DNA from 3 places in the Butyrivibrio hungatei genome. Region 1 is predicted to be linked to each of the others. Evidence: predicted binding sites of a transcription regulator. Region 1 holds the regulator's gene; each other region holds the start of a gene.
What was found. Region 1 encodes HrcA, which represses chaperone genes, less so after heat shock. Its sites were predicted from a motif close to TGTTAGCACTCNNNNNNNNNGAGTGCTAACA; they were not measured.
Positions count from the first base shown of each region.

Region 2: the regulator HrcA is predicted to act here: its motif matches at 1,658-1,688, upstream of htpG (molecular chaperone HtpG).
Region 3: the regulator HrcA is predicted to act here: its motif matches at 3,087-3,117, upstream of bhn_RS02435 (Hsp20/alpha crystallin family protein).

Region 1 covers NZ_CP017831.1:2,828,253-2,836,545, forward strand. The annotation lists gene bhn_RS13090 (RsmE family RNA methyltransferase) at 1-438, opposite strand, end outside; gene prmA (50S ribosomal protein L11 methyltransferase) at 438-1,475, opposite strand; gene dnaJ (molecular chaperone DnaJ) at 1,556-2,737, opposite strand; gene dnaK (molecular chaperone DnaK) at 2,857-4,746, opposite strand; gene grpE (nucleotide exchange factor GrpE) at 4,789-5,433, opposite strand; gene hrcA (heat-inducible transcriptional repressor HrcA) at 5,477-6,508, opposite strand; gene bhn_RS15815 (DUF6465 family protein) at 6,726-7,232, opposite strand; gene bhn_RS13125 (pyridoxal phosphate-dependent aminotransferase) at 7,372-8,293, opposite strand, start outside.
Region 2 covers NZ_CP017831.1:2,386,835-2,395,127, forward strand. The annotation lists gene htpG (molecular chaperone HtpG) at 1-1,565, opposite strand, end outside; gene bhn_RS11090 (PH domain-containing protein) at 1,819-2,259, shown strand; gene bhn_RS11095 (hypothetical protein) at 2,327-2,812, shown strand; gene bhn_RS11100 (response regulator transcription factor) at 3,668-4,474, opposite strand; gene bhn_RS11105 (sensor histidine kinase) at 4,483-6,261, opposite strand; gene bhn_RS11110 (carbohydrate ABC transporter permease) at 6,363-7,211, opposite strand; gene bhn_RS11115 (carbohydrate ABC transporter permease) at 7,214-8,128, opposite strand; gene bhn_RS11120 (ABC transporter substrate-binding protein) at 8,213-8,293, opposite strand, start outside.
Region 3 covers NZ_CP017831.1:424,402-432,694, forward strand. The annotation lists gene bhn_RS02415 (serine hydrolase domain-containing protein) at 1-238, shown strand, start outside; gene bhn_RS02420 (ANTAR domain-containing response regulator) at 305-853, opposite strand; gene glnA (type I glutamate--ammonia ligase) at 889-2,196, opposite strand; gene bhn_RS02430 (hypothetical protein) at 2,213-2,419, opposite strand; gene bhn_RS02435 (Hsp20/alpha crystallin family protein) at 2,526-2,990, opposite strand; gene bhn_RS02440 (thymidine kinase) at 3,261-3,866, opposite strand; gene bhn_RS02445 (hypothetical protein) at 3,958-5,010, opposite strand; gene bhn_RS02450 (hypothetical protein) at 5,490-6,758, opposite strand; gene bhn_RS02455 (mechanosensitive ion channel family protein) at 6,791-7,573, opposite strand; gene bhn_RS02460 (5'-3' exonuclease) at 7,706-8,293, shown strand, end outside.

The DNA of each region.
Region 1 (8,293 bases):
CTTACTCTGTTTTGCTGCTGCTTCTGCAATAGCCTGCCAACGCTTTACCTTGCTTTCAGCCTTTTTCTCATCAAGCTTGACGATACATCTCTTAGTGGACATAGGCACGATTTCAAAAGCTCCCAGCTCAACAGCCTTCTGAATAATGAGCTCCATCTTATCAACCTTTGGAAGTCCCTGAAAAAGATATATTTTGGAAGGAAGCTCATTTCCCACTTCCTCTATAAAGCAAAGCTTACCAATGACAGCACTGTCAGTTATTTCTTCTATCTCGTAAAAGAGCTCTCTGCCTTCCTCTTCCTCACGTATGCTTACTGAAAACTGCTCTCCGACTTTCATTCTGAGAACATGAGCAATGTGATTGTAGTCGTTATCAGTGATCTCAACTCTTTTGCAATCAGGCGTTATTTGTGAACTGTCTACAAAAAAATGATACATCAGTTTTTCCTCGAAGTGATTGAAACCCAATCTCCCTGATGATGGATCTCAAGAATCTCAAGACCAGCATCAAGATGTGCTTTCTTAACCTCTTCTTCCTTGGTATTGATGATACCAGAGGTTATATAAATACCACCTGTTTTTAATTGATGCGTGATAACAGGCGTAAGTGGAACAAGTACATTGGCTAAAATATTTGCTACAACAATGTCATATTTATCATAGCCAACTGCATCCTGAATATTCTTGTCATCAATGATATTACCGATCATCATGTCAAACTTCTCAGGTGCAATTCCATTGTTTTCCATATTTTCTTTTACAGCTGGAACTGCGCATTTATCAAGATCAGTTCCTACTGCATGCTTGGCTCCAAACATGAGTGAAAGGATTGAAAGAACTCCGCTACCTGTTCCTACATCCAAAAGCTCAGTGTCGGAAGTTACATACTTTTTGAGCATTCTGATGCAAAGCTGAGTTGTCTCATGCATACCTGTACCAAAAGCTGTTCCAGGATCAATATGAAGAACCATATTTGCCTTTTCAGAGTCCTCATTACTCTCTTTTTCCCATGACGGAATTACAAGTATATCATCAATATAAAATTTATGGAAGTACTGTTTCCAGTTATTGATCCAATCAATATCCTCTGTAACATCTACAGAAATAGTGCCATCACCTATATCAGAAAAAGACTTAAGTTCATCAAGCTTTTCCTTGATCTCTGCCTGCATCTGTTCTGGAGTTTTCTTGACCTTAACATACTCTCCTTCATCATTTGGCATCTCAACAGTGAGCATGTTCTCATCATCTATTTCAAGGAAGAAATTAAGATATGCTGCGCCAGCCTCAATTCCTGTATCCTTCTCATCTGGTTCAAGCTCAGGTGCATCAATAAACATCTGCTCCTTATCTGCAGCAGAAAGTGGTGCGTTGTCTTCAATCTGAGCACCCTCTAATCCAATATCTTCTAAATAACTTACGATAATATCTTCTGATTCTTCGTTTGTACGAACTCTAAAGCGCATCCATTTCATAATTTTAGCTCCTTTTTAATCACACAAAAGCGTGAAGCAGAATTTTGTCTCTGCTTCACGCGTATTGTATCATATTAAGATTACTTAAAAAAACCCTTTTTCTTTTTGCCTCCTGGGCCATCATTTCCCGGGTCTTTACCATCAGCTTCCATCATACGCTCAGCTGCTGTAAGTGAATCTCCTGTTTTTTCATCAAATTTCTTAAGGAGCTCTTTGGCTTCCTTAGAAAGCTTCTCAGGAACCTGAACTACAAGTGTTATGTAGTGATCACCTCTTGTATCCTTATCTCTAAGTGATGGAACACCCTTTCCACGAAGTCTTACCTTAGTGTCAGTCTGAGTTCCAGGCTTAACATCATATGCAACCTTTCCATCAACAGTATCAATAAGAACTGTTCCACCAAGAGCAGCAATTGCAAATGATACTGGTACCATTGAATAGATATTGTAGCCATCTCTCTGGAAGATTGGGTGATCAGAAATGATAACTTCTACAAGAAGATCTCCTCTAGGTCCACCATTAATACCTGGCTCACCTTTTTCACGAAGTCTTACGCTCTGTCCATTATCTATACCTGCTGGAATAGAAACTGAGATTTTCTTTCTAGTCGCAATGTATCCTGTTCCACGGCAGTCTGGACACTTATCCTTGATTACCTTACCAGTTCCTCCACATTCAGGACATGTCTGAACGTTACGAATGGTGCCAAAGAATGACTGCTGCATATGTATCTTCTGTCCTTTACCGCCACAACTTGGACAAGTCTCAGCTGATGTTCCTGGCTTAGCACCTGTTCCATGACATGTAGGACATGGATCTTTCATTGTAAGCTCTAATTCTTTTTCACAGCCAAATACAGCTTCAAGGAAAGTAATTCTAACGCTGGCTCTTATATTAGCTCCCTTAGATGGGCCTGTTCTGGCACCGCCACGAGCTCTTCCACCGCCAAAGAAATCTCCAAATATATCACCGAAGATATCTCCAAAATCAGCGCCATTGAAATCGAATCCACCATATCCGCCAGCGCCTCCTTCGAATGCAGCATGGCCAAACTGGTCGTACTGTCTCTTCTTTTCTGGATCGCTAAGTACGGCATATGCCTCAGAAGCCTCTTTGAATTTTTCAGCTGCTGTTGCATCGCCAGGATTCATATCTGGATGATACTTCTTAGCAAGTACTCTATATGCTTTTTTGATCTCGTCCTCAGATGCGCTTTTGCTGACACCAAGAACCTCATAATAGTCGCGCTTTTGTTCTGCCATATTACTCCTCAACCTTATATCGCTGTCAATTAGAATCAGTATACTCTGAATAGCCAGACGAGAAAAGCTCGCCTGGCTATTTGTATTATAAAACTTTTATTAATTCTGACTTATTAAGATCAAACTTCTCTGTAGTCGCCATCAACAACATTGTCATCATTGCTTGATGTGTTTGCTGAACCCATATCAGGACCTGCGCCAGCACCCATATCTGGGCCTGCTGCACCAGCTGCACCAGCTGCACCCTGAGCGCTCTCATACATCTTAGCAAAGAGTGCCTGAGCATCGTTCATGAGCTTCTCTTTCTGGCTCTTAAGTGAATCGATCTCGCTGTCTGAAAGCTCCTTATCCTTAGTCTGCTCAAGTGTTTCCTTGAGAGCCTTGATATCATCTTCTACAGTCTGCTTCTGAGCTGCATCGATCTTGTCGCCAACATCCTGAAGAGCTTTCTCTGTCTGGAATACGAATGAGTCAGCTTCATTACGAGCATCGATACCCTCTTTACGCTTCTTATCCTGAGCCTCATACTCCTGAGCCTCTTTAACAGCCTTATCGATATCCTCATCAGACATGTTAGAACCAGCTGTGATTGTGATGTGCTGCTCCTTACCTGTTCCAAGGTCCTTAGCTGATACGTTAACGATACCGTTTGCATCGATATCGAATGTAACCTCGATCTGAGGTACTCCTCTCATTGCTGGAGGGATTCCATCAAGTCTGAACTGTCCAAGTGACTTGTTGTCCTTAGCGAACTGTCTCTCACCCTGAAGAACGTTGATGTCAACGGCTGTCTGGTTATCAGCTGCAGTTGAGAATACCTGGCTCTTCTTTGTAGGGATTGTTGTGTTACGCTCGATAAGTCTTGTAGCAACACCACCCATTGTCTCGATTGAAAGTGAAAGAGGTGTTACATCAAGAAGAAGAATGTCACCAGCACCAGCATCACCAGCAAGCTTACCACCCTGGATAGAAGCACCGATAGCTACGCACTCATCAGGGTTAAGGTTCTTGGAAGGTTCATGACCTGTGAGCTGCTTAACTTTCTCTACTACGCAAGGTACACGGGTTGATCCACCAACAAGGAGTACCTTTCCAATATCTGCATTTGTAAGTCCAGCGTCCTTCATAGCGTTCTGTACTGGGATTGCTGTTCTCTCTACGAGATCATGGATAAGCTCTTCAAACTTAGCTCTTGTAAGATCTACATCGAAGTGCTTAGGGCCATCTGCTCCAGCTGAAATGAATGGAAGGTTGATGTTTGTTGTTGTTGAAGATGAAAGTTCCTTCTTGGCCTTCTCTGCAGCTTCCTTAAGTCTCTGCATAGCCATCTTGTCACCTGAAAGATCAACGCCTTCCTTATTCTTGAAGTCCTGAACCATCCAGTTGATGATTGCCTGGTCAAAGTCATCACCACCAAGGTGTGTATCACCGTTTGTTGAAAGAACTTCGATAACGCCATCACCAATCTCAATGATTGATACATCGAATGTACCACCACCAAGGTCATATACCATGATCTTCTGCTCTTTTTCGTTATCAAGACCATAAGCAAGAGCTGCTGCTGTAGGCTCGTTGATGATTCTCTTTACTTCGAGACCAGCGATCTTACCAGCATCCTTTGTAGCCTGACGCTGAGCATCGTTGAAGTAAGCAGGAACTGTGATAACTGCCTCTGAAACTTTTTCGCCAAGATACTGCTCTGCATCAGCCTTAAGTTTCTGAAGAATCATAGCTGAGATCTGCTGTGGTGAGTACTTCTTGCCGTCAATTGTACGACCGTTGTCTGTACCCATATCTCTCTTAATTGATGAGATTGTGTTGTCAGCGTTTGTAACTGCCTGACGTTTAGCTGGCTCACCAACGATTCTCTCACCATTCTTTGTGAAAGCAACGATAGAAGGTGTTGTTCTAGCGCCTTCTGCGTTTGCTATAACTGTAGGCTTTCCGCCTTCCATAACTGCTACGCAGCTATTTGTTGTACCAAGATCGATACCGATAATCTTACTCATTTTTCTTTCCTCCATACCTAAATTATCTGATAGTTTTAAACTTTATTGACTAACACCAACCATGCTATGTCTAAGCACTGTTTCGTGGAACATATATCCCTTTTGAAGTTCCTGTGCAACCATTCCTGATTCAAATTCTTCGCTTTCAACCTGCATTACTGCATTATGAAGATTTGGATCAAATTCTTTTCCCACAGCTTCAATTGGGGTTACTCCAAGGTCTTCAAGCTGCTTCATAAGCTGTTTGTAGATCTTGTTCATACCGTCTGCAAAGGCTCCGTCTTTGTCCGCTTCAGGAACTGCTGCAAGTCCTCGCTCGAAATTATCGACAACAGGTAAAAGCTTCTCTAATACATTAGCCTGTCCCTGTTCAAACATCTGTGCCTTTTCTTTATCTGTTCTCTTTCTGAAGTTCTCGAACTCAGCCATCTGTCTCATGACTTTGTCATTGAGTTCATCAATCTTCTCTTTTAATGGATCTTTCTTTTCTTTTTTAGTTTCCTCAGAAGTTTCTGCCTCAGCCTCTGTAACATTTTCTTCAGAAGCAGTTTCTTCTGCAGCCTTTTCTTCTTTTTCTTCTGCTTCTTTTTCAAGTTCTTCCATGATGTTCTCAAGAACTTCTTTATCTGCTTCACTTACAGGCTTCTTGGCCTTACCATGAACTTCTTTATTTTCTTTGTTACCCAATGTAAATGCCTCCTAATTCGTAAATCATCTATATAAATATGCGCTACTCTTTCTTGTAAAGAGCATCCAGCGCATGTCTCATATTCTTCAAAGTAGAAATAACTTTGTCATAGTCCATTCTCTTAGGTCCGATAATTCCGACCGTTCCTTTCATTCCATCACCAAGTTCGTAAGTAGCTGTTACTACGCTACAATCCTTCATGGCCTGAACAGGAGTCTCATTACCTATATAAACCTGAATGCCAGTCTCTTCTGAATCGGAAGACAATGTATCCTCAACGATACTGGAAAGATCCTTGGTATCCTCGAATGTACTTATAAGTTCGCTTGCCTTTGTGGAATCTGTAAGTTCTGGATATTTGAAAATATTCATAGTTCCACTTGTATATATCTGAAGGTCCTCATCAGCTGTAATCGACTCAGCTGCGGCATCAATGACATTACCTATGATCTCACTGTGTATGCCAGCTTCCTGTTTGACATTAGCTATAAGTCCCAGATTGATATCCTCAACTGCAAGACCATCAAGTCTAGTGTTCATGAGAATATTGAGCTTGAGCATTGTAGCTTCATCAAGCACTTCCTCTACAGGAATGATCTTGTTCTTAATGACATTACCTTCAAGTACAATGGTTGCCAAAAGATGCTCATCATCAACCTTAGATATCTGCATGAATTTAAGCTTGTTCTTCCTGATCTGTGGAGCTGAGATCATTGTGGCATAGTTGGTATCAACTGCCAGTGTCTTAGCTACCTGCTTAAGAAGATTCTCAAGCTTCTCCTCTTTATCAAGGAGCATTTCCTTCATGTTCTCTACTTCTTTTTCCTTGTCCCTGAGCATCTCATCTACATATACTCTGTATCCCTGATCTGAAGGAATACGACCTGCAGATGTATGAGGCTGCAAAATAAGTCCCATCTCCTCAAGGTCAGCCATCTCATTTCGAATAGTAGCAGAACTAAGATTTAAGTCTGTGTACTTGGAAATAGTACGGCTACCAACAGGTTCTCCTGTTTCAAGGTAGTTCTTAACGATTGCATGAAGTATTTTTCTTTTTCTCTCGTCTAGTTCCATATCGCCCTTCCTCTGTATTCACCGGTTAAATTCATTGGAATGGTATCTATTTTTCAAGTGTTAGCACTCACTTGATTTGAGTGCTAACATCTTCTGTAACTTAAAATACAACTTTCTAAGACCGATGTCAACATAGGTTTTTATAAAAAATGTATTAATCTACAGCATCAAAAATGCCCTCCACATTTCGTGGAGGGCAATCCTGTTTTATATAAGATTATTCAAGTCCAATTCTTCCCTGAACCTTATCATTTACTACATAGTAAGCTGCATCCTCTGATGGCTTAACGTAAATGCTAAGCTTCTTGATATCATTTACATTTCCGCCCATCTCATATGCGAAGTTGTTCTTTGAATCTTCAACAATCTTCTCATAAGGAATGTGCTTGTAAGAATACTGAAGCTCGATTGAAACCTGAACTGCCTCTGTTTTCTTAGCTGCTGGCTTCTTTGCTGGAGCCTTCTTAGCTGTTGTCTTCTTTGCAGTTGTCTTTGTAGCAGGCTTCTTTGCAGCTGTCTTTGTAGTAGTTTTCTTTGCTGCTGGCTTTTTAGCCTCTGCCTTCTTTGGCTCAGCCTTCTTAGCAGCTGGCTTTTTAGCTGCAGGCTTCTTTGCTGCTGGAGCTGCTGCCTTTACTTCTGGTGTTTTAGTTGCTGTTGCAGCTACTGGAGTCTTAATTGTTGCAACAGGCTTTACAGATGTCTCTGTTTTCTTGATCTCGGCCATTTCTTGTCTCCTCCTCAAAAAATCACACTTGATTAATATAGCTCGTTAAAACAATAAAGTCTTTTCGAAATAGAGTTTACTCCCATTAACCCCCATTGTCAACGGATTTAGGGACAAAAAATGTCGGTTAAATCAATATTTAAGCCTTGTACACCTCACCGACAAACTGACGCAACCTATCCATGGCTCTTTTCACCTTATCAGTGTCAATGCAATAAGCCATTCTGAAGTATCCCGGAGCACCGAATCCGTCAGCAGGCACAAATATCAGATCGTAATCCTTGGCCTTTTTGCAAAATGCAACAGAATCCTCTTCTAAAGCCTTTGGCATGATATAGAAGGTTCCATCTGGCTTGACCACAGTAAATCCAAGCTCCTTAAGAGTGCTATAGATAATGTTCATGTTGGTCTCGTATACAGAAAGATCTGCTGTCATGTGGCAAACCTTGGCAACAGCCTGCTGTATGATGGATGGAGGACAGTTGTGTCCTGTGCCTCTTGAAATCTGTCCGCACATAGGAACGATAATATCACTTCCCTCGCATGCTGGGTTAACTGCCACATATCCAATTCTCTCACCAGGAAGTGAAAGAGACTTTGAGAATGAATAGCAGCTAAGTGTATTGTCATAGAACTTAGAAACATATGGAGAATCTGCACCCTCAAATACGATTTCTCTATAAGGTTCATCTGAAATAAGGAAAATAGTATGTCCATATTCCTTTGACTTTTCTTTTAATATAGAAGAAAGCTTCTCTAAAGTTGCCTTTCCATATGCTACACCTGAAGGATTGTTGGGCGTGTTAACAAGAACTGCCATAACCTTATCTGTAAGCATTTCCTCAAACTTATCAAAGTTGATCTGGAAAGTTTCGGTATCAGCAGGAACAATCTTTAGTTCAACTCCTGCGCCATTTATATATGGTCTGTACTCAGGAAAAAATGGTGCAAAAGCGATCATCTCATCACCAGGTTTTGTAACAGCGCGTACTGCGTGTGATATAGCGCCTGCAGCTCCTGTAGTAGGAAAAATATGCTCAGGACCATAGTTCATTCCAAAG
Region 2 (8,293 bases), 440 kb from region 1:
ATGTTGTGATTCATGATGAAAGCATCCATCTTCTGAGCCTTAAACATCTTAATGTACTGGCTCTGTTGCTGTTCATCTGTTACATAATAGATAGTACGTGGCTCTTTGTCCTCGTCCTTCTTATTATCTGCAGCATCCTTCTTGTCGTCTACTACTTCAGCCTCTACCTTGTTGCCGTTTTCATCAACTGCATCTTCCTTTGCAGCAGCATCCTCAGCCTCTTTGTTGATCTGAAGAGCTTCAGGAGTTGTAAGGTACTTGCCTTCAAGGTTCTTGAAAAGAATAAAGTCCGTCATCTTCTCACAGAATTTGTCGTCTCTAAGGCAACCATATTTAATAAACGGACTGATGTCATCCCAATACTTGTCATAGTTCTCTTTGTCAGTTTTGCAAAGACCTGCAAGCTTCTCTGCAACCTTTTTAGAAATGTACTCAGAGATCTTCTTGACGAAGCCATCATTCTGAAGTGCAGATCTTGATACATTAAGTGGAAGGTCTGGACAATCAATGACGCCCTTAAGGAGCATCAGATATTCAGGAATGACTTCCTTGATATTGTCAGCAATAAATACCTGGTTATTATAGAGCTTGATAGTTCCCTCAATTGACTCAAATTCCATATTGATCTTAGGGAAGTATAGGATTCCCTTTAAGTTAAATGGGTAATCCATATTGAGGTGGATCCAGAATAAAGGCTCCTTGTAATCGCGGAATACCTTTCTGTAAAACTCCTTGTATTCCTCATCTGTACAATCCTTAGGAGTTTTTGCCCAGAGAGGATGTGTATCATTAAGGAGCTGAGGTCTTCTCTTGATCTTGTACTCAAGCTCTGGCTCTTTATCCTCGCCCTCTTTCTTTTCAGGATGAACTTCTTCGATAACTGTATCAGAATCAAGCTTCTCACTTGCCTTGATAGTTTCTGTTCCTTCCTCGTTCTCTTTTGAAAGATATATCTCGTAAGGCATGAATGAGCAATACTTCTCAATAACTTCTCTTGCCTTGTACTCATTGCAGAACTCAAGGCAATCCTCTGAGAGGTGAAGTGTAATTGTAGTACCAACTGTAGCCTTGCTGCCATCTGACATCTCGAAATCCGAACCGCCATCGCATGTCCAGTGAACAGATGCTGCATCTGACTTGTATGAAAGTGTATCGATATCTACTGAATCAGATACCATGAAAGTTGAATAAAATCCAAGTCCGAAATGGCCGATGATCTGATCTGCATTAGCCTTATCCTTATACTTGTTAAGGAAATCTGTAGCTCCTGAAAAAGCTACCTGGTTGATATATTCCTCAACCTCTTCTGCTGTCATACCAATACCGTTATCCGTGATCTTGATCGTCTTTTCTTTATCATTGAGTACAACGTCCACACGTGGCTTGAAACCATCTGGAAGTGTGTACTCACCCATCATATCCATCTTACGGATCTTGGTGATTGCATCGCATGCATTAGATATTACTTCTCTGTAAAAAATATCATGATCCGAATATAACCACTTCTTGATTATAGGGAACATGTTCTCGCTGTTGATTGAAAGATTACCTTTTTTTGAAGCCATGATTCTCACTCCTTTTATTTAAATAATCTACGGAAGCCACTGATTCCGTACAAAAGAAATTGTAAGACCGTCATGACTAAAAGTCAATAAAAAATTAGCACTCACAACTAATGAGTGCTAACAATTATCTATCACTTTTCTAGTACTGTCATTCATAGTATTTATCCAACCATGAATGGTAACTTTCTATTTTCTTTTTGGTCTAATCATGAGAAAATAGAAGAAATATAAACATGACATACGGAGCGATATTATGGCAAAAATAGCAAATCCAGAACAGTATGAGACATCAAAAGAAGCAAAGGGAGAGCTTAAGTACAGAGAACGTGGACGCATTCTCTTTTTTGGACTTCCCTGGACATTTACAACTTATGAGATCAGAGAAAATGATTTCACTATTATCAAAGGCTTTTTGACAGTTCGTGAAAACGACTGCTACATGTACAAGATCAGCGACGTTGAGATCACAAGAACATTTATGCAGCGTCTTGTAGGTCTTTCTACTATTACTCTTTACACATCAGATGTTACTGACCGTACTATCGTCATGAAGAACATCAAACACGGACGTGAGATCAAGGATTTCCTTCTTCAGGCTTCAGAAGCAGCTAGAATCCGTCGTAGAACAGTCAGCATGCAGAATATCGGATTCGGAGCTGATGATATCCACGACGTTGATGATTTTGATAACTAATTAGTTCTATAATATTGGTATTTCTAGCAGCAGATGGTATTTAGTCTAAGTTCATATGGAGGTAGATATGAAGGAACAGATGAAAAAGATCAGTTTTCACATGGCTATCAGAATGAGTATCCTTATGAGTCTTTGTCTTTCACTTGTTGGAACTCTTTCATCCGGCCACTTTACTATTCCCGGTTTCCTTTTAAGCTTTGTAGTCAGCACCATCATAAGCCTTTTGATAGGCCTCGTCATTCCAGTTGGCAAGGTATCAAGTGATGTGTGCAAAAAGATGAAAATGAAACCTCACTCTCTTCCTGAGAGATGCATGAGCAGCCTCATCTCAAACCTCATCTACACTCCGCTCATGACACTTATCATGGTGTTACTGGCTTACACCATGGCCATGAAGCAAAGTGGCGGCATGGCACAGCTTTCATTCCTGCCAATGTTTTTAAAGTCACTAGTATTAACCTTCATCGTGGGCTACATCCTGATTTTCATCTTCATGCCTATGTTCCTTGGTCAGCTTATGAAAAAATACGGACCAGGCAATGCACATCCTTGAAGTCAGGACGGTAAAGTGTAAATCATGACGGTAAAGTGAAGGATATGGAGTTTCCTTCGCTAATTATTTTTTCAGTGATACATAAGACAATCTAAAAACCTCAAATGAGAAGTTTCACCTCGTTCAGAACACTTCTCATTTGAGGTTTTTTAGATTGCCATGTATCATCTTCAAAAATAAAATCGCTCAGAAAAACTTCCTATCCTTTCACTTTACCTGTCTATGAAATTAAGATTGTTACCTGTTCCTCGCCTTCATTACCTGCATTAACTTCAAAGTATGTATTGCAGGTAATACTTTTCCAAGCAAATTTTTAAATCCCTCGTATTCGTTACCTGCAATCCTTTCAAAATGCATAATGCAGGTAATAACCTTTTCAGCAAGTTTTATAATACCCCAATTTTGTTACCTGCATTTCCTCATAATCATTACTTTCAGGTAACGACTACCTCAACACTACAATAAAATTTGCTCAATTCTTTACCTGCATCCCCTTCATTTTTTGAATTGCAGGTACTCTTCTCATCTAGTCAACTTATTAACTTGTTATATTTCTTACCTGCATTGCCTTACTTTCTTGAATTGCAGGTAATTCCACACATTTCTCCCTGATATTATTAAGAGTAGAGTTCTAGCACATTCTTTTTCTATGATCTTAAGGCCAGCCAAAGAAGTAATAATAAAACATTTCTAAGCGACTTTATTTTTGAAGATGATACATGACAATATAAAAACCTTAATCGAAAGGTGTTCTGAACAAGGTGAAACTTTTCGATTAAGGTTTTTATATTGTCTTATGTATCACTGAGAAAATAATAAGCGCAGAAATGTTTTATTATCCTTCTTTTGGCGTCCTCAACTCACAGAAGTATCGGGTTGCGAACTCCTTTCGGATACGTAATCAGAGTAGCTCATGCCAGCGTATTTTTTAAAACACCTGCTGAAGTAGTTTGGATCAGGTATCCCTACTTCAGAAGCTGTTTGATACATCTTGTAGCCGTTCTCTGCGTATTTGATAGCCTTCTTCATGCGAAGATCAGTCAGATATTCCACAAAGTTCTTGCCAGTGTCCTGCTTGAATTTCCTTGATAAATAGCTGGAACTAAATCCAAAGTTCTGAGCAATAAAGGCAAGATTAAGCTTAGAATCAGTGAAATTCTCTTTTACATACTTTTTGATAACCTCAGTAGCATTAGCTTCTCCAAGATTTCCCTCTTCGGAAATCTCTTCCTCAGACTCACCAGCAGACTTCAGTTCTTCAGGAGAGGCTGTCTCACTACTTTCAAGCTTTTCTTTTGCCCTCTCCAAAACCTTGGTAACCTCAGCTCTCACCATAGGCTTTAACATATAGTCAAAAACAGGCAGACTTACGCACTTTCTGGCATATTCAAACTGGTCAACCGCCGTCATTATGATAATTATCAGATTAGGATAGCGGCCGGTTGCTACTGTAGTAAATTCAATTCCATCCATAAATGGCATATTGATATCAACAAAGGCTATATCAGGCCTTAGCTCATCAATAGTATTGATAGCCTCAATCCCGCTGGCAGCTTCGCCAACTACCTGCATGCCCAGGCTCTCATAATCAATTGATGCCCTCATGAGCTTTCTTGCAGACTCCTCGTCATCAATTATCATAACCCTATACATTCTTCCCATAACTATATTCACCCCCTGGACATCAACGCCGATTTATCTGGAATGATAAACTCGATCTCAGTAAATTCCCCAATTTCACTTGCAATCCTAACTACGTCATCCCTGCCGGCATAATATCTTATTCTCTCAATAGTTCCCCAAAGGCCAAAACTCTCTGAGTCATTTGAATCCATCTCTTCCCTTTTTGAACAAAGGATCTTGTCTATATCCTCCTGCTTCATTCCAACTCCAGTATCCTTGACTGTCAGATGAAGTTCTCCATCCACAAGCTTACTGGTTATCTCTATTTTACCCTTTTCCCCCTTCATTCGTATACCATGGTAGATGCAATTTTCCACAAGCGGCTGCAGGATAAGCTTTGGTACCACAAAGTCCTGAGTTTTCTCGTCAATATGGTACTCATCCTCCAGGATATCACCATATCGCAGCTTCTGAAGAGACAGGTAATCCTTAACTATCCATATCTCCCTTGAAAGAGGTATCTCCCTGTCTCCCTTACTAAGGAAGTTTCTGTAAAAGCTGCCCAGGGTTTCCAGAGCATCATGAACCTTCTCAGCTCCGGCATCCATAGCCATATATCCTATGGTCTCTATCGAATTATACAAAAAGTGCGGTTTTATCTGCTCCTGCAAAACTCTAAGCTCCGCCCTTTGCAGTGTCTGTTCCTTCTCAACAAGCTCATCAAACAGCTCATTTACATGGTCGATCATGCTATTATAGTCGCCCTCTAGCATTTCAAGTTCGCTGTAGGGCACCTCTACGTCAATCTTCCTTAGCTCACCCGACTTCTTATTATTCTCCATTGACGCAGACAGCTCATATATTGGATTGGTGATGGTCTGTCTTATGAAAAGAACTACATATACCGCAATGATCATAAATACAGTCAAAAGAAACAGTAGTACATACAGCATTCTAAAAGGAATGCCCTCCATACCGTAGGGTGATACTCTAAGTATCACTATAGGCAGGTTTGGCACCTGACAGCCAGACAAAAGCTGACTCTCGCCCCCGATCTTGATATTCCTGTACTTTATCTTTTCACTTAGAAAATAATCATCAAAATACTGCGCATAGCCCTTATTTCCTGCGATATAAGTGCCGTCATCTCCAAGAATACAGATATTATTGTATCGTATTCTAACGAGCATCCTCTCAAAGACGTTATTTGAGATATTCATCAGAAGAATTCCGGTTCTCTTCTGAGAGGATGTATCATAAATAGCTCTGCCCACAGTAACTACGGCCTTTGAATCCTTTCTGGCAGCTATACCAAAGGTATCAAGGGACACCACAGTACTTCCAAAACCATCATAGATTTCCTGCTTCCACTCATTGCCATCCATGCGGTCATAGTCATAAATATACATAAAGTTCCTGGTGGCAAGCATTATCATATCTTCTCTAAATACCATGACAGTATCGACACCCTCAGTAACATTGAGAATGTCCATAATACCGTACCTGGCATCATTTATCATACCTATATCAACGGAAAGTGTGGATGCTCTAAGGAAGGTCACAAGCCTGTCTTCAGTCATGATAAGTCTTGAAAGAGACATGTACTTTTCCATTTCAGAGCTGATATTACTTGAAAGAGTCCTAAGAACATTCTCAGAATCCCTCATTCCGTAATCTATCTGCTCTCTCTTGGTAATGACATAGGTTGCCAGCATAAATGCTGCAACAGTAGAAAGAACTATGCCCAGGATCACCTTCTTTAGGCTAGATGAAAGAGTCTTTTTCTCATTAAGTTCGTTAACACGCCGCCACAGAAACTTTCTCATATTCCCCCACAAACTAAAAAACGTTTATCCTATTATACAACAAATTTCAGCAGTACCCTCACAAAAAGGATACTGCTGAAAAAAAATCAACATTATTATGATCAGCCCTTAACAGCTCCGGCAATGAAACTTGAGGTGATCTTGCCACTTAAGAAGATATAAACGATAAGTGTTGGGAATGTAGCAATTACAAGGGCTGCACCGATTGGTCCCCAGTCAGTTGTGTAGGCTCCGGAAAGTGCCTTAATACCTACAGGAAGTGTCCTGTGGAAGGAATCGGAAATGAAAACGTTGGCAAACATAAACTCATTCCAGCACTGAAGGTATGAATAAACACCAACAGTAGAAAAAGCAGGCTTCATAAGCGGCAGAATGATCTTGAAGAATGTGCCAAACAGTCCACATCCATCGATCCTTGCTGCTTCATCAAGAGCCATCGGGATCTCTGACATAAATCCTGTACAAATGAGGATTGCCATGGACAGGGCAAACGCTGAATAAGGGACAATAAGTGTAGAATACTTATTGAGCCAATGTGCCTTGGACAAGATTACATATACAGGAACGATTGAGGCCTGAATAGGAATCGTAAGTCCCAGCATAAAGAATGCATTAGCAAGGCCGCTTAGTTTCCACCTGATCCTTGTAATAGCGTAGCATGCCATCAGAGCTGCCATGAGCGATATGCCAATGGCAAGAGTAGTTACAAGTAAACTGTTAAAGAAATACAGTCCCATGTTTCCTGTCTTCATAGCGGATGTGAAGTTAGACCACAACCAGTGCTTTGGAAGACCTATGATATTGGATCCAAATATCTCCTCATTTGACTTAAGTGAAAAAGTAAACATGAAGTATATTGGAAATAGATTTATGATAGCCCATATACCAAGGAATATGTATACAAAGACCTTGAGTATAGGCTTAGATTCTTTTAATGTATAGCTCTCCATATTTAATCATCCTTTTCCCTAAATGCTGCTGTGATAAGTAGTGCAAAGGCAAAGCACAATATGATCAGCATAACTGATATGGTACTTCCCATTCCGTATCTGTTTCTAAGAAACAGCATGTTCTCAAGAAGTGTACTTGGAACTTCAGTAGACTGGAATGGTCCACCCTCTGTCAAAATACGAACAAGGTCATAGGTCTTAAGAGAACCTGTTACAGCAAAGATAACGCTTACCCTGAGAATTGGCTTAATTATTGGAATGATAATATATTTATCTACCTGCCACTTTGTAGCACCATCCAACATTGCAGCTTCTCTAAGGTCGATGTCTACCCCTTTGACACCAGCGTACATAAGAAGCATGTGGTATCCAACATATTGCCAGACGGTTGGAACGATGATACTTCCAAGCGCAGTCTTAACATCTCCTACCCATACATGTTTTAAATGTCCCAGATTAACGGCATCAAGGAATCTATTCAAAAGGCCGTAATCAGGGTTGTAGATCTTGAGCCAGAGCTGACCGATAACTACTGTTGAGATCAGAACCGGCATAAAGAATATTGATAAAAATGTCTTTTCTCTTTTAACACCTCTTCCAAGCAAAAGAGCCAGTAAAAGAGCCAGCGGTAACTGGATAAACACTGAAAAGAACGCCAAAATAAGTGAATTCTTGAGTGATGTTATAAACTTGATAGAACCGTTTGTGAAAAGCTCTATGTAGTTGTTAAATCCAATGAAGGTCGCTTCTGAAAATCCATTCCAATCATACAAGCTTCTATACAAAGAAACAGCGATAGGTGCGATCAGAATGCTGATAAACAAAAGCAGACCAGGAAGTAAAAAGACGAATATAGCAAGCCCCTTCTCTATATCTCTTTTTCTTCTTTGTTTTTTTATGTTTTTAATTTCTTCCATACACTAACTACCTTCCCAAAGCCTAAAAATGGTCCTTCCTGCTACAAAGGAGGAAGCGCAGGAAGGACCAAATATTCTAGTTAATTACTGAATGTCCTTAGATAATCCTTCGATAAACTGCTTGCCATCGAGGAGGCATCCATAAACCTGATCAACATATGAAAG
Region 3 (8,293 bases), 740 kb from region 1:
AGACCTTTGGAACTGGCGCGGACTTGAGGGCCACACATATGGCAATCTCATGCGTGTTATGGATGATCCTAAGCAGGCGCTTATTCTTGGAAACAAGGGTGAGTACGGCTGGGACGGCTGGCTTGGAACATACTTTATGAATGATCCATCCACCAAAACTACATTCCTGATGATGACTCAGAAAGCTGACTACGGCACAGGACATGTAACTAGAAGAATCAGAAATATATTTATGTAAGAAACAAAAAAAGAGCCATGGGGACGGGGGTGGTGAGCTACAACCCCGTCCCCATGGCTCTTTTCCTCAGATCTCCGACAATGATATTACCATCTCGGCGGTTTCAAGGAGGCCAGTTCCTGAATCCATGGCACATTTCTGGAGATATTTGTGAGCTTCAGGCTCAGTCATATGATGCCTTTCCATCAGAAGATGCTTGGCATCGTCTATTGTCTTTTGATCCGCAGCGCTTCGCTGCAAGCGGCGTTCTTTAGCTTTCTTTTTACGTCTGCTTACGCCTTCCAGCATCATACTAAGAGATGAAAAGAGCTCTGACTTTTTTAATGGTGACTGAAGGAAGATGAGCTTGCCATCTGCGTTATCAAATGGCGCCTTGTCTGGAGACGCCACCATAAGCATCTGGAAGTACTCGGGCATATTATCGAGGAGTTCATTGTAGAGCATGTCACTTAAGCGGTGGCCGCATATGACGACACCGCTTCCTAAATCTTCCATGGCAGATAAAGCCTGCATTCCAGAGGAGCAGACAAGTACGTTATCGTATCCACCACGGCCCAATATGCTCTTAAACTTAAGACCATCTTCGGTCTTAGCAAAGGCTACAATGATATTCAACCCAAAATCCTCGAAGTTTCATTAAGTGGTAAATTTTAGAAAAGATTAAGGTATTTGCCGACTTCCCACTGAGTTACGCAGGTGCGGAAGTCTTTCCATTCCTTATTTTTAGCTTCAAGAATCTTGGTATAGATTGCATCTCCAAGAATCTCTTTTACAAATGGATCTGCCTGGTAAGCGCTTAGAGCTTCGCCAAGTGTAAGGGGAAGAGTTTCAAGGCCATTCTCGTTGTTGCCACTTACTTCTGCAGGAGGAGTCAGCTTCTTGGAGATTCCGTCCATGCCTGCAGCGAGGATAAGAGCAATCGCAAGGTAAGGATTGCAGGTTGCATCTGGATTTCTAAGCTCGATTCTGGTGCCGTTACCCCTATTGGAAGGAATCCTTATAAGAGCGCTTCTGTTGGCAGAAAGAGAGGACCAGGAAACATTTACTGGTGCATCGTAGCCGGGAACAAGCCTTTTGTAGGAATTGACAACAGGGTTTGTTACAAGAGTCATACCTTTAACGTGGGCAAGTATGCCAGCGATGAAGTGCTTGGCTGTATCTGAAAGCTTCTCACCTTCTCCGCAGAAAACATTTTTGCCATTTTCATCCTCAGCGATGATATTGATGTGCATACCTGATCCAGGGATTCCCTCAACAGGTTTTGGCATGAAGGTGGCGTAGAGACCGTGCTTTTTGGCGATTGTCTTAACGGCCATTCTGAATGTCATGATCATGTCTGCAGTGCGCTCAGCGTCTTCTTCTTTGAAGTCGATCTCGTGCTGAGCAGGAGCAATCTCATGGTGAGAAGAGGAAATATCAAATCCCATTTCTTCGAGGTTCAGGATGATATCTCGACGTACGTTTTCGCCCTGATCAGCTGGTGCTACGTCAAAGTACCCGCCTCTTTCATGAGTCTTAGTTGTTGGCTGTCCGTCATCATCATAATCAAATAAAAAGAACTCAGGCTCCGGGTTGATCTTGAAGTTAAGGCCCATGTCCTTAGCTCTTTTGACAACTTCGTGAAGAACGTTTCTGGAGTCACCTGCGAAAGGCTTGCCATCAGCTGTGTAAACGTTGCAGAACATTCTGGCAACTTTGCCTGACTGTGGTCTCCATGGGTAGATCTCGAAGCTGTCGAGATCAGGATAAAGATACATGTCACTTTCGTCACTTCTCATGAAGCCCTCTACGGACACGCCATCAAACATGCACTCATTGTTAAGAGCGCTTTCGAGCTTGCTTGCCGCGATGGCAATATTCTTTGGAATACCAAAGATATCGCAAAACTGCAGTCTGATAAATGCTACGTCTTCTTCTTCGACAATCCTAAAAATGTCTTCTTTGGTGTATCTGGCCATTTCCAAACCCTCCTAATTAGTCTTCTTCCTCGTCATCCATATCATTAAAAGCAATAATCGAATCGATTATATCTTCAAAGTCCTCGCGGAGTTCCTCTAAAGTATCACCTTCGTAGGTGTAGATCTCGCCGTCTATCTCGACTTCCCCTGTGTAGTAATCACAGTTCTTGTCATAGTTAACGGTTCCTGTGTATCCTTCGTATTCGAATTTATCAGTAGACATAAAAATACCTCTGCTTTCTAGGCATATATAATGCCGTAAAAAGCAGAGGTCATATCTAAGACTTTAGGATTTAAGAATCTAGGGGTAGGATAGTTATGGTATCATATCAGTCCTTAACTTCGATTCTGGCTGCTTCTTCCTTCTCAGGAATTGCCTCTTTCTTAGGAAGACTAACTGTAAGTACGCCGTTCCTGTACTGTGCGATTATGTCCTCAGGCTTAAGACCATCTACACGGAAGGATCTCTGGTAGGATGAACTTCTTCTCTCACGACGGATATATTTGCCGTTATTATCTTTTTCATCCTTATTTTCGCTGTGTGAAGCACTAATTGTCAAGACATCATTTTTAAGATCGATCTTGATATCTTCCTTATTGAATCCAGGGAGTTCAGCTTCCAGCTGATAGCAGTTGTCCTTCTCGATAACATCAGTCTTCATCAGACCTGTCATTGACTGGAACTGCTGGTCTTTGGCATTTGTATCACAAAGGCCATCGAACAATCCTCTGTTAAAGAAATTATCCATCTCATCAAAGATATCATTGTTACTCCAAATCATAGGCATCAACATAAGTCATCACTCCTTTTCTATTTAAATTTCGTTGTAGGTTGTAGTAGTTTGTAGCAGTTGACCTTAGAGTGTACTCAGATGTGTTGCTTAAAATCTAATTAGCACTCTCTAATGTTGGCTGCCAATTTCTTGTTACAAGTATGTTATAGAACAACTAGAACAATAAGTCAACACCTAAAAAATAAAAAAAGTATAAAATCGAAAAAAGATGCGTATCAGCTAGCTTTAAGCCGATACGCATCTTTATTTTACGGGTCTTGTCTACCTCTATTAAATTTCTCTTTCTCTTGCTCCGTCAACTTCACCGCTGAGGAAATGTCTCCTACAGAGTGATACATAAGATTCGTTGCCACCCATCATGATCTGTTCGCCACTTCTCACAATTTTTCCATTGCTCACACGAGCGTTGAAGTGGGCTCTTCGTCCACACCAGCAGACAGTTGGCACTTCTTCTATATAGTTGGCGATTTCCATAAGTCTCTTGGATCCTGTAAAAAGATGACTTGTGAAATCAGTCCTAAGTCCGTAGCAAATTACAGGAAGATCGTACTTGTCAACAATCTCAGCAAGGAGATCAACCTGCTCCTCGGTGAGGAACTGCGCTTCATCGACTATTACGCAGTCAAGCTTGTCCCATGCATTGGACTTACCTGTGTACCACTCATTTTTGACTTCATCAAGAAAGTCTTCAACGAAGGTGCACTCTGCGCTTAGTCCTATTCTTGACCTGATAGTTGTATCTCCGTCGCGGTTGTCAGCCTTTGGTTTTAAAAGAATCGCATTCTGACCCTTTTCGATATAGTTATAGCGCACCATCAGTGCATTAGCCGTTTTAGAACTCCCCATAGCTCCATATCTGAAATATAATTTACCCATTGTAAACTCCCCGAATCGTTATTTTTTTCAGCTATTTAACTATACACTTTTCAAGGCTTTTTATCCACATTTTTCGGAGCAGAGAGCATTTTTACATGGCTGCCATATCTACCTGCTGAACAGTTCCAACACCGCCGCTTTCCCTGAGGAACATGCCGCTTGCGCGCAGCATTCCTGCAATGGCAAAAGAGCTGTTGTACTGCGTAAACTCAGTCTCAGCGCTTCCAAGATAGATCGCGCCTACATCTGCTTCCGAAAGTGATAAGAGACGGTCCTTTCCGTCCTCATCGCGAAGCCAGACTCTGAGATGCTCGTAGACTTCGTCGTTTTCGTCGATCCAGCCATTTCCATCTTTGTCGTACATTGCAAGATCCTTGAAGCCATTTCCACTCTTTGTGCCAAAGAGTTCTGAACCATTGTTTATCTTGCCATCTCCATTCTTATCAAGTGCAAGGAAACCACTGCCTTCGCCAAGGTTAGAGATCTTTTCCTCCTGACCATCGCTGTCGAGGTCAAAATAGAAAGTCTGATCACTGATACTTGTCACATCGCTTCCCACATTGATAACAAGTGGATCAAGGTAGTGACCTTTAGTTGCAACGCTTATTCCAGCATATTCACATAAGCGTCTGGACATGGAAAATTGAACATTAAAGTCAATTGTCCTGCCGTCTTCAGTAAGGGCCATCCCCTGTCCTGAAAATGTGGTCTGTTCCTCCTCAATGTGTAATTGCTCGATTGTAGTGACACTTACATAAGAATTGTTTTCAAGCAGCCCTGATGCTTCTCCAAGAGTTTTTGTATAATACTTGCTTTTGTTGTCGCCGCCAAGAAGTTCAAGGAGCTGTAAGATTCTCGATAGGAGAGTGCTCCTTATCTCAGAGATCTGATCCTCCAGCGTAGATCCGATCTTACTGATCTGCTCGGTCTTTGATGGCTTTAGCGATGAATAGGACTGGCTGCTTACAGCCTCATCTTCACCGCTTGTTTTGGATAATTCCAGGCTATCCATTTTCTTTTCCTGATCATTTAGACTTTCAAGAAAAGAGCCTTTGGTCACCAAACCAGTCTGTACCGTAACCGAGTTTTCCTCGTAGTACCTGTTGTTTGAGACCATGTTCACATTTGCCTGTGCAATTTTCATGGTACCTCCTTATGTCTTGAAGGCCCAAAAAAAGGACCTTCATGCGAAGTAGAAACTCGTCCATGAAGACCCCACGCTTTCCATAGCTAGTAGATGTTGGCACGTCATCTAATTATATTATCGGAGAAAATGGGCTGGAGATTAACGGGAAAAAAAGAAGCAATTTTTTTCTTGCAAAATTTTGAAAAGATGTTAAGATATATTACATAAGATGTTACATATACTGTGACACTTATAAAAAAGCAATTTGTAAATTATACAAATCGCTAATCCCAATCCTTTTTGAATCTCATAAAAGCGAAATACGCCGGTGACTGCAACAGCCGGCGTATTTCATGTCTGTAAGCATGCGTGCCAGTAAAAAACAAAAAGCTGGTACGCTTTTTTATTATTCATGGATCATCTTTGGGAAAACGTGAATTATATTACAAAAAATATTACACAAAACGCAATATATAGTAATAAAAACGCATTTTGTATTATTCAATATCTGATTGCTGATTCAGATCAAGGTAGCCTGTGGAGAAACCAAGGGCTGGATCTTCTTTGCAAAAGAAACTAAGACTGACGTGTGTATTATTTTTTGAAAGGTCAGTGTAGTCTGCGCCAAGAGGATCCAGCTCATCTGATTTAAACCAGTATCCGGATGGAATCAGCTCTTTTTGCAACTTATCAGAATCAACCTCTGCTCCGTCGATGAGGAAATTATCAGAAGAAACATAGAGGTCTTTGTCTGATTTATTAACGATCGTGAATATGTATCCACAGTCATTTTCCCTGCACTTGTAAGTCTTGTAAACATCCACCATATCATTTGAAAAAACTAGAACTGAATTTTCTTCAAGCTCAAGTGGATAAGTAAAGTTGCAGGAAGTCTTGATCCTAACAGGATCTTTTAATTCATAAATGTTTTCGAAGCCTTTCTTTGATGAAACTCTAAGTTCATTAAAGACAAGTTCGCTGACCTTCTCAGATTCTCCAAGGTACATCTGCTCGTAGATGGTAACGGTCTTATTTTTTTTAAAATCGTCATAAAAGAGAATGTAGCCTTCGCAGGCCATTCCGCTATTTCCAGCGCAGTAAAGTGAAGCAGAAACGTCTTTTCCTGTATTATTCTCAACCTGGAACTCCATGACAATGCTTCCGTAGTAGCCGTCGTCACCAATTCGCTTAGGATTGGTGTAGATACCAGTAAGGGTAATCTTGAAGCCATTGGCGTCGCAGATAACACCGTCGCCCTGGATAGCGTTGCCAGATTTAACATAGCCACTAAACTGCTTATCAATAGTTTCATTCCCTCTTCCTGAGAAAAGAGGATCCATAAGCAAGAAGATCAGACCAATTCCCAATACAAAGAGATTTATTCCAACAAGTGCAAATATTGTATTTCTAATACGCTTTAAGGTTTTTTTGGCTTCTTCCTGAGCCTTTTCTTCTCTTTGGGAGATGATCTCCTTGGTCTGTTCATCAATGAATTCACTTTTTACATTGAACTTGGAAGTCCATTCGATGTCCCTGTCAAAAGCGCCTCCGCACTGAGGACAAACCTTGTGTATTCTAGTGTCTACCTTGGCTCCGCAGTAATCACAGGAGATGATAGGATCGTCAATCTTTAAATTCCTGGCCTTTTCTTCAGCAGCTTTTTTGACCTCGTTTCTGCTGATGACATTGGCCTTGACCTTGCAGTAGTGGATGATCTCAGCGATGAGATATACCAGCAGTGCAACAATAACTAATGCAAAAATCATGATCTAAAACTCTTTCCTTTTTATCTAAAAAATTACTTGTCACCATGAAGTACAACGAGCCTGTTGTAAGGAATCTCGATGCCTTCTGCGGCGAATCTTTCCATAAGCGTTACAAGTACGTCTGAACAAGACTTAGGATTGTCCTTGAAATCTCTGGTTTCTACCAGGGCCCTAAGTGTGATGCCACTATCACCACAGTTTTTACAGAGAACTGTAGGCCTTGGACCGTGGTGCAGCGGATGCTCGTAGATGACGTCAGCCATGATATTCATGGCCTTTTCCATGTCGGTTCCGTAGGCTACAGATATTTCTACAGGAAAAGAAAAGCTCTTTTCCTGAGTGTAATTGACGATGGTTGCAGAACCTACGATGGAGTTAGGGATGTAGATGATCTCGTTCTGGTAGGTCTTGATGACAGTGTGCCTTAAGGTGATGTCCTCAACATAGCCTGGGTCGTGGTCGTCGATCTTGACTCTGTCGCCGATATCAAATGCTCTTGAATGTGTTGCGGAAAGTGAGATTCCTGCAAAGACATTGGCAAGTGTTGACTGGGCAGCAAGACCGAGAACAACAGCGGCGATTCCGGATGAAGCGATGGCTGTTTCCCAGGTTTTAGAAAAGGCTGGGATTCCGGAGAGGGCTGTAAGTGCTGCTATAAGCCATATTACTGCGATTATGATGCCCTTTAGGAAAATAAGGAAGAGCTTTCCTCGCAGCAGCTTTTTGTTCAAAAATTTATTGATCAAAAGATTTAGAACATACGCAACCAGAAATGGAAGAACGTATTTCAAAAATATGGATAAGGCGTCATTCATAGGTGTTTGCTCCTTATTTTGAGTTTTTCATAGTTCTTTTCAATATAACATATTATCATAAGAAGACAATCATTATATATATATCTTACGAGAATGTATAGTGTATAATGAGAAGAAAAAAGTGAGGATAATATGTCAAACGAGAAGTTTATTTTAATAGATGGAAGCTCAATGCTGGTTACAAACTATTACGGCAACCTTCCAAAAGCTCTTTTATTTGAAAAAGACCCTGAGAAAAAGAAAGCTCTTTATTCTCAGATCATGCATAACGATAAAGGTCAGTACACAAACGCTATGTACGGCATGATGCGCACCATTATGAAGATCTTAAATGAGCAGAAGCCTACACATATGATGTTTGCGTTTGATATGACAAGGGATACCTTCAGACGTGAGAAGTATCCTGATTACAAGGGAAACCGCGGAGACACTCCAGAGCCTCTTAAGGAGCAGTTTGAGAACATGGAGAAGATGCTGGAAGACATGGGCTTTCAGGTTATGTACGACATGAAGTTCGAAGCAGATGACATCGTAGGCAGCGTGGTTTCTAAGTTTGAAAAAGAGATTCCATCCTACATTATCACTAAGGATCACGATTATCTGCAGCTTGTAAGCGACTATACAAGAGTGTGGCTGATCCAGACCAAGGCTGAGACTGCTGAGGAACTTCAGAATAAGTATGGCGCAGAATTTGGATGGAACAGCAAGATGGCGTCACTT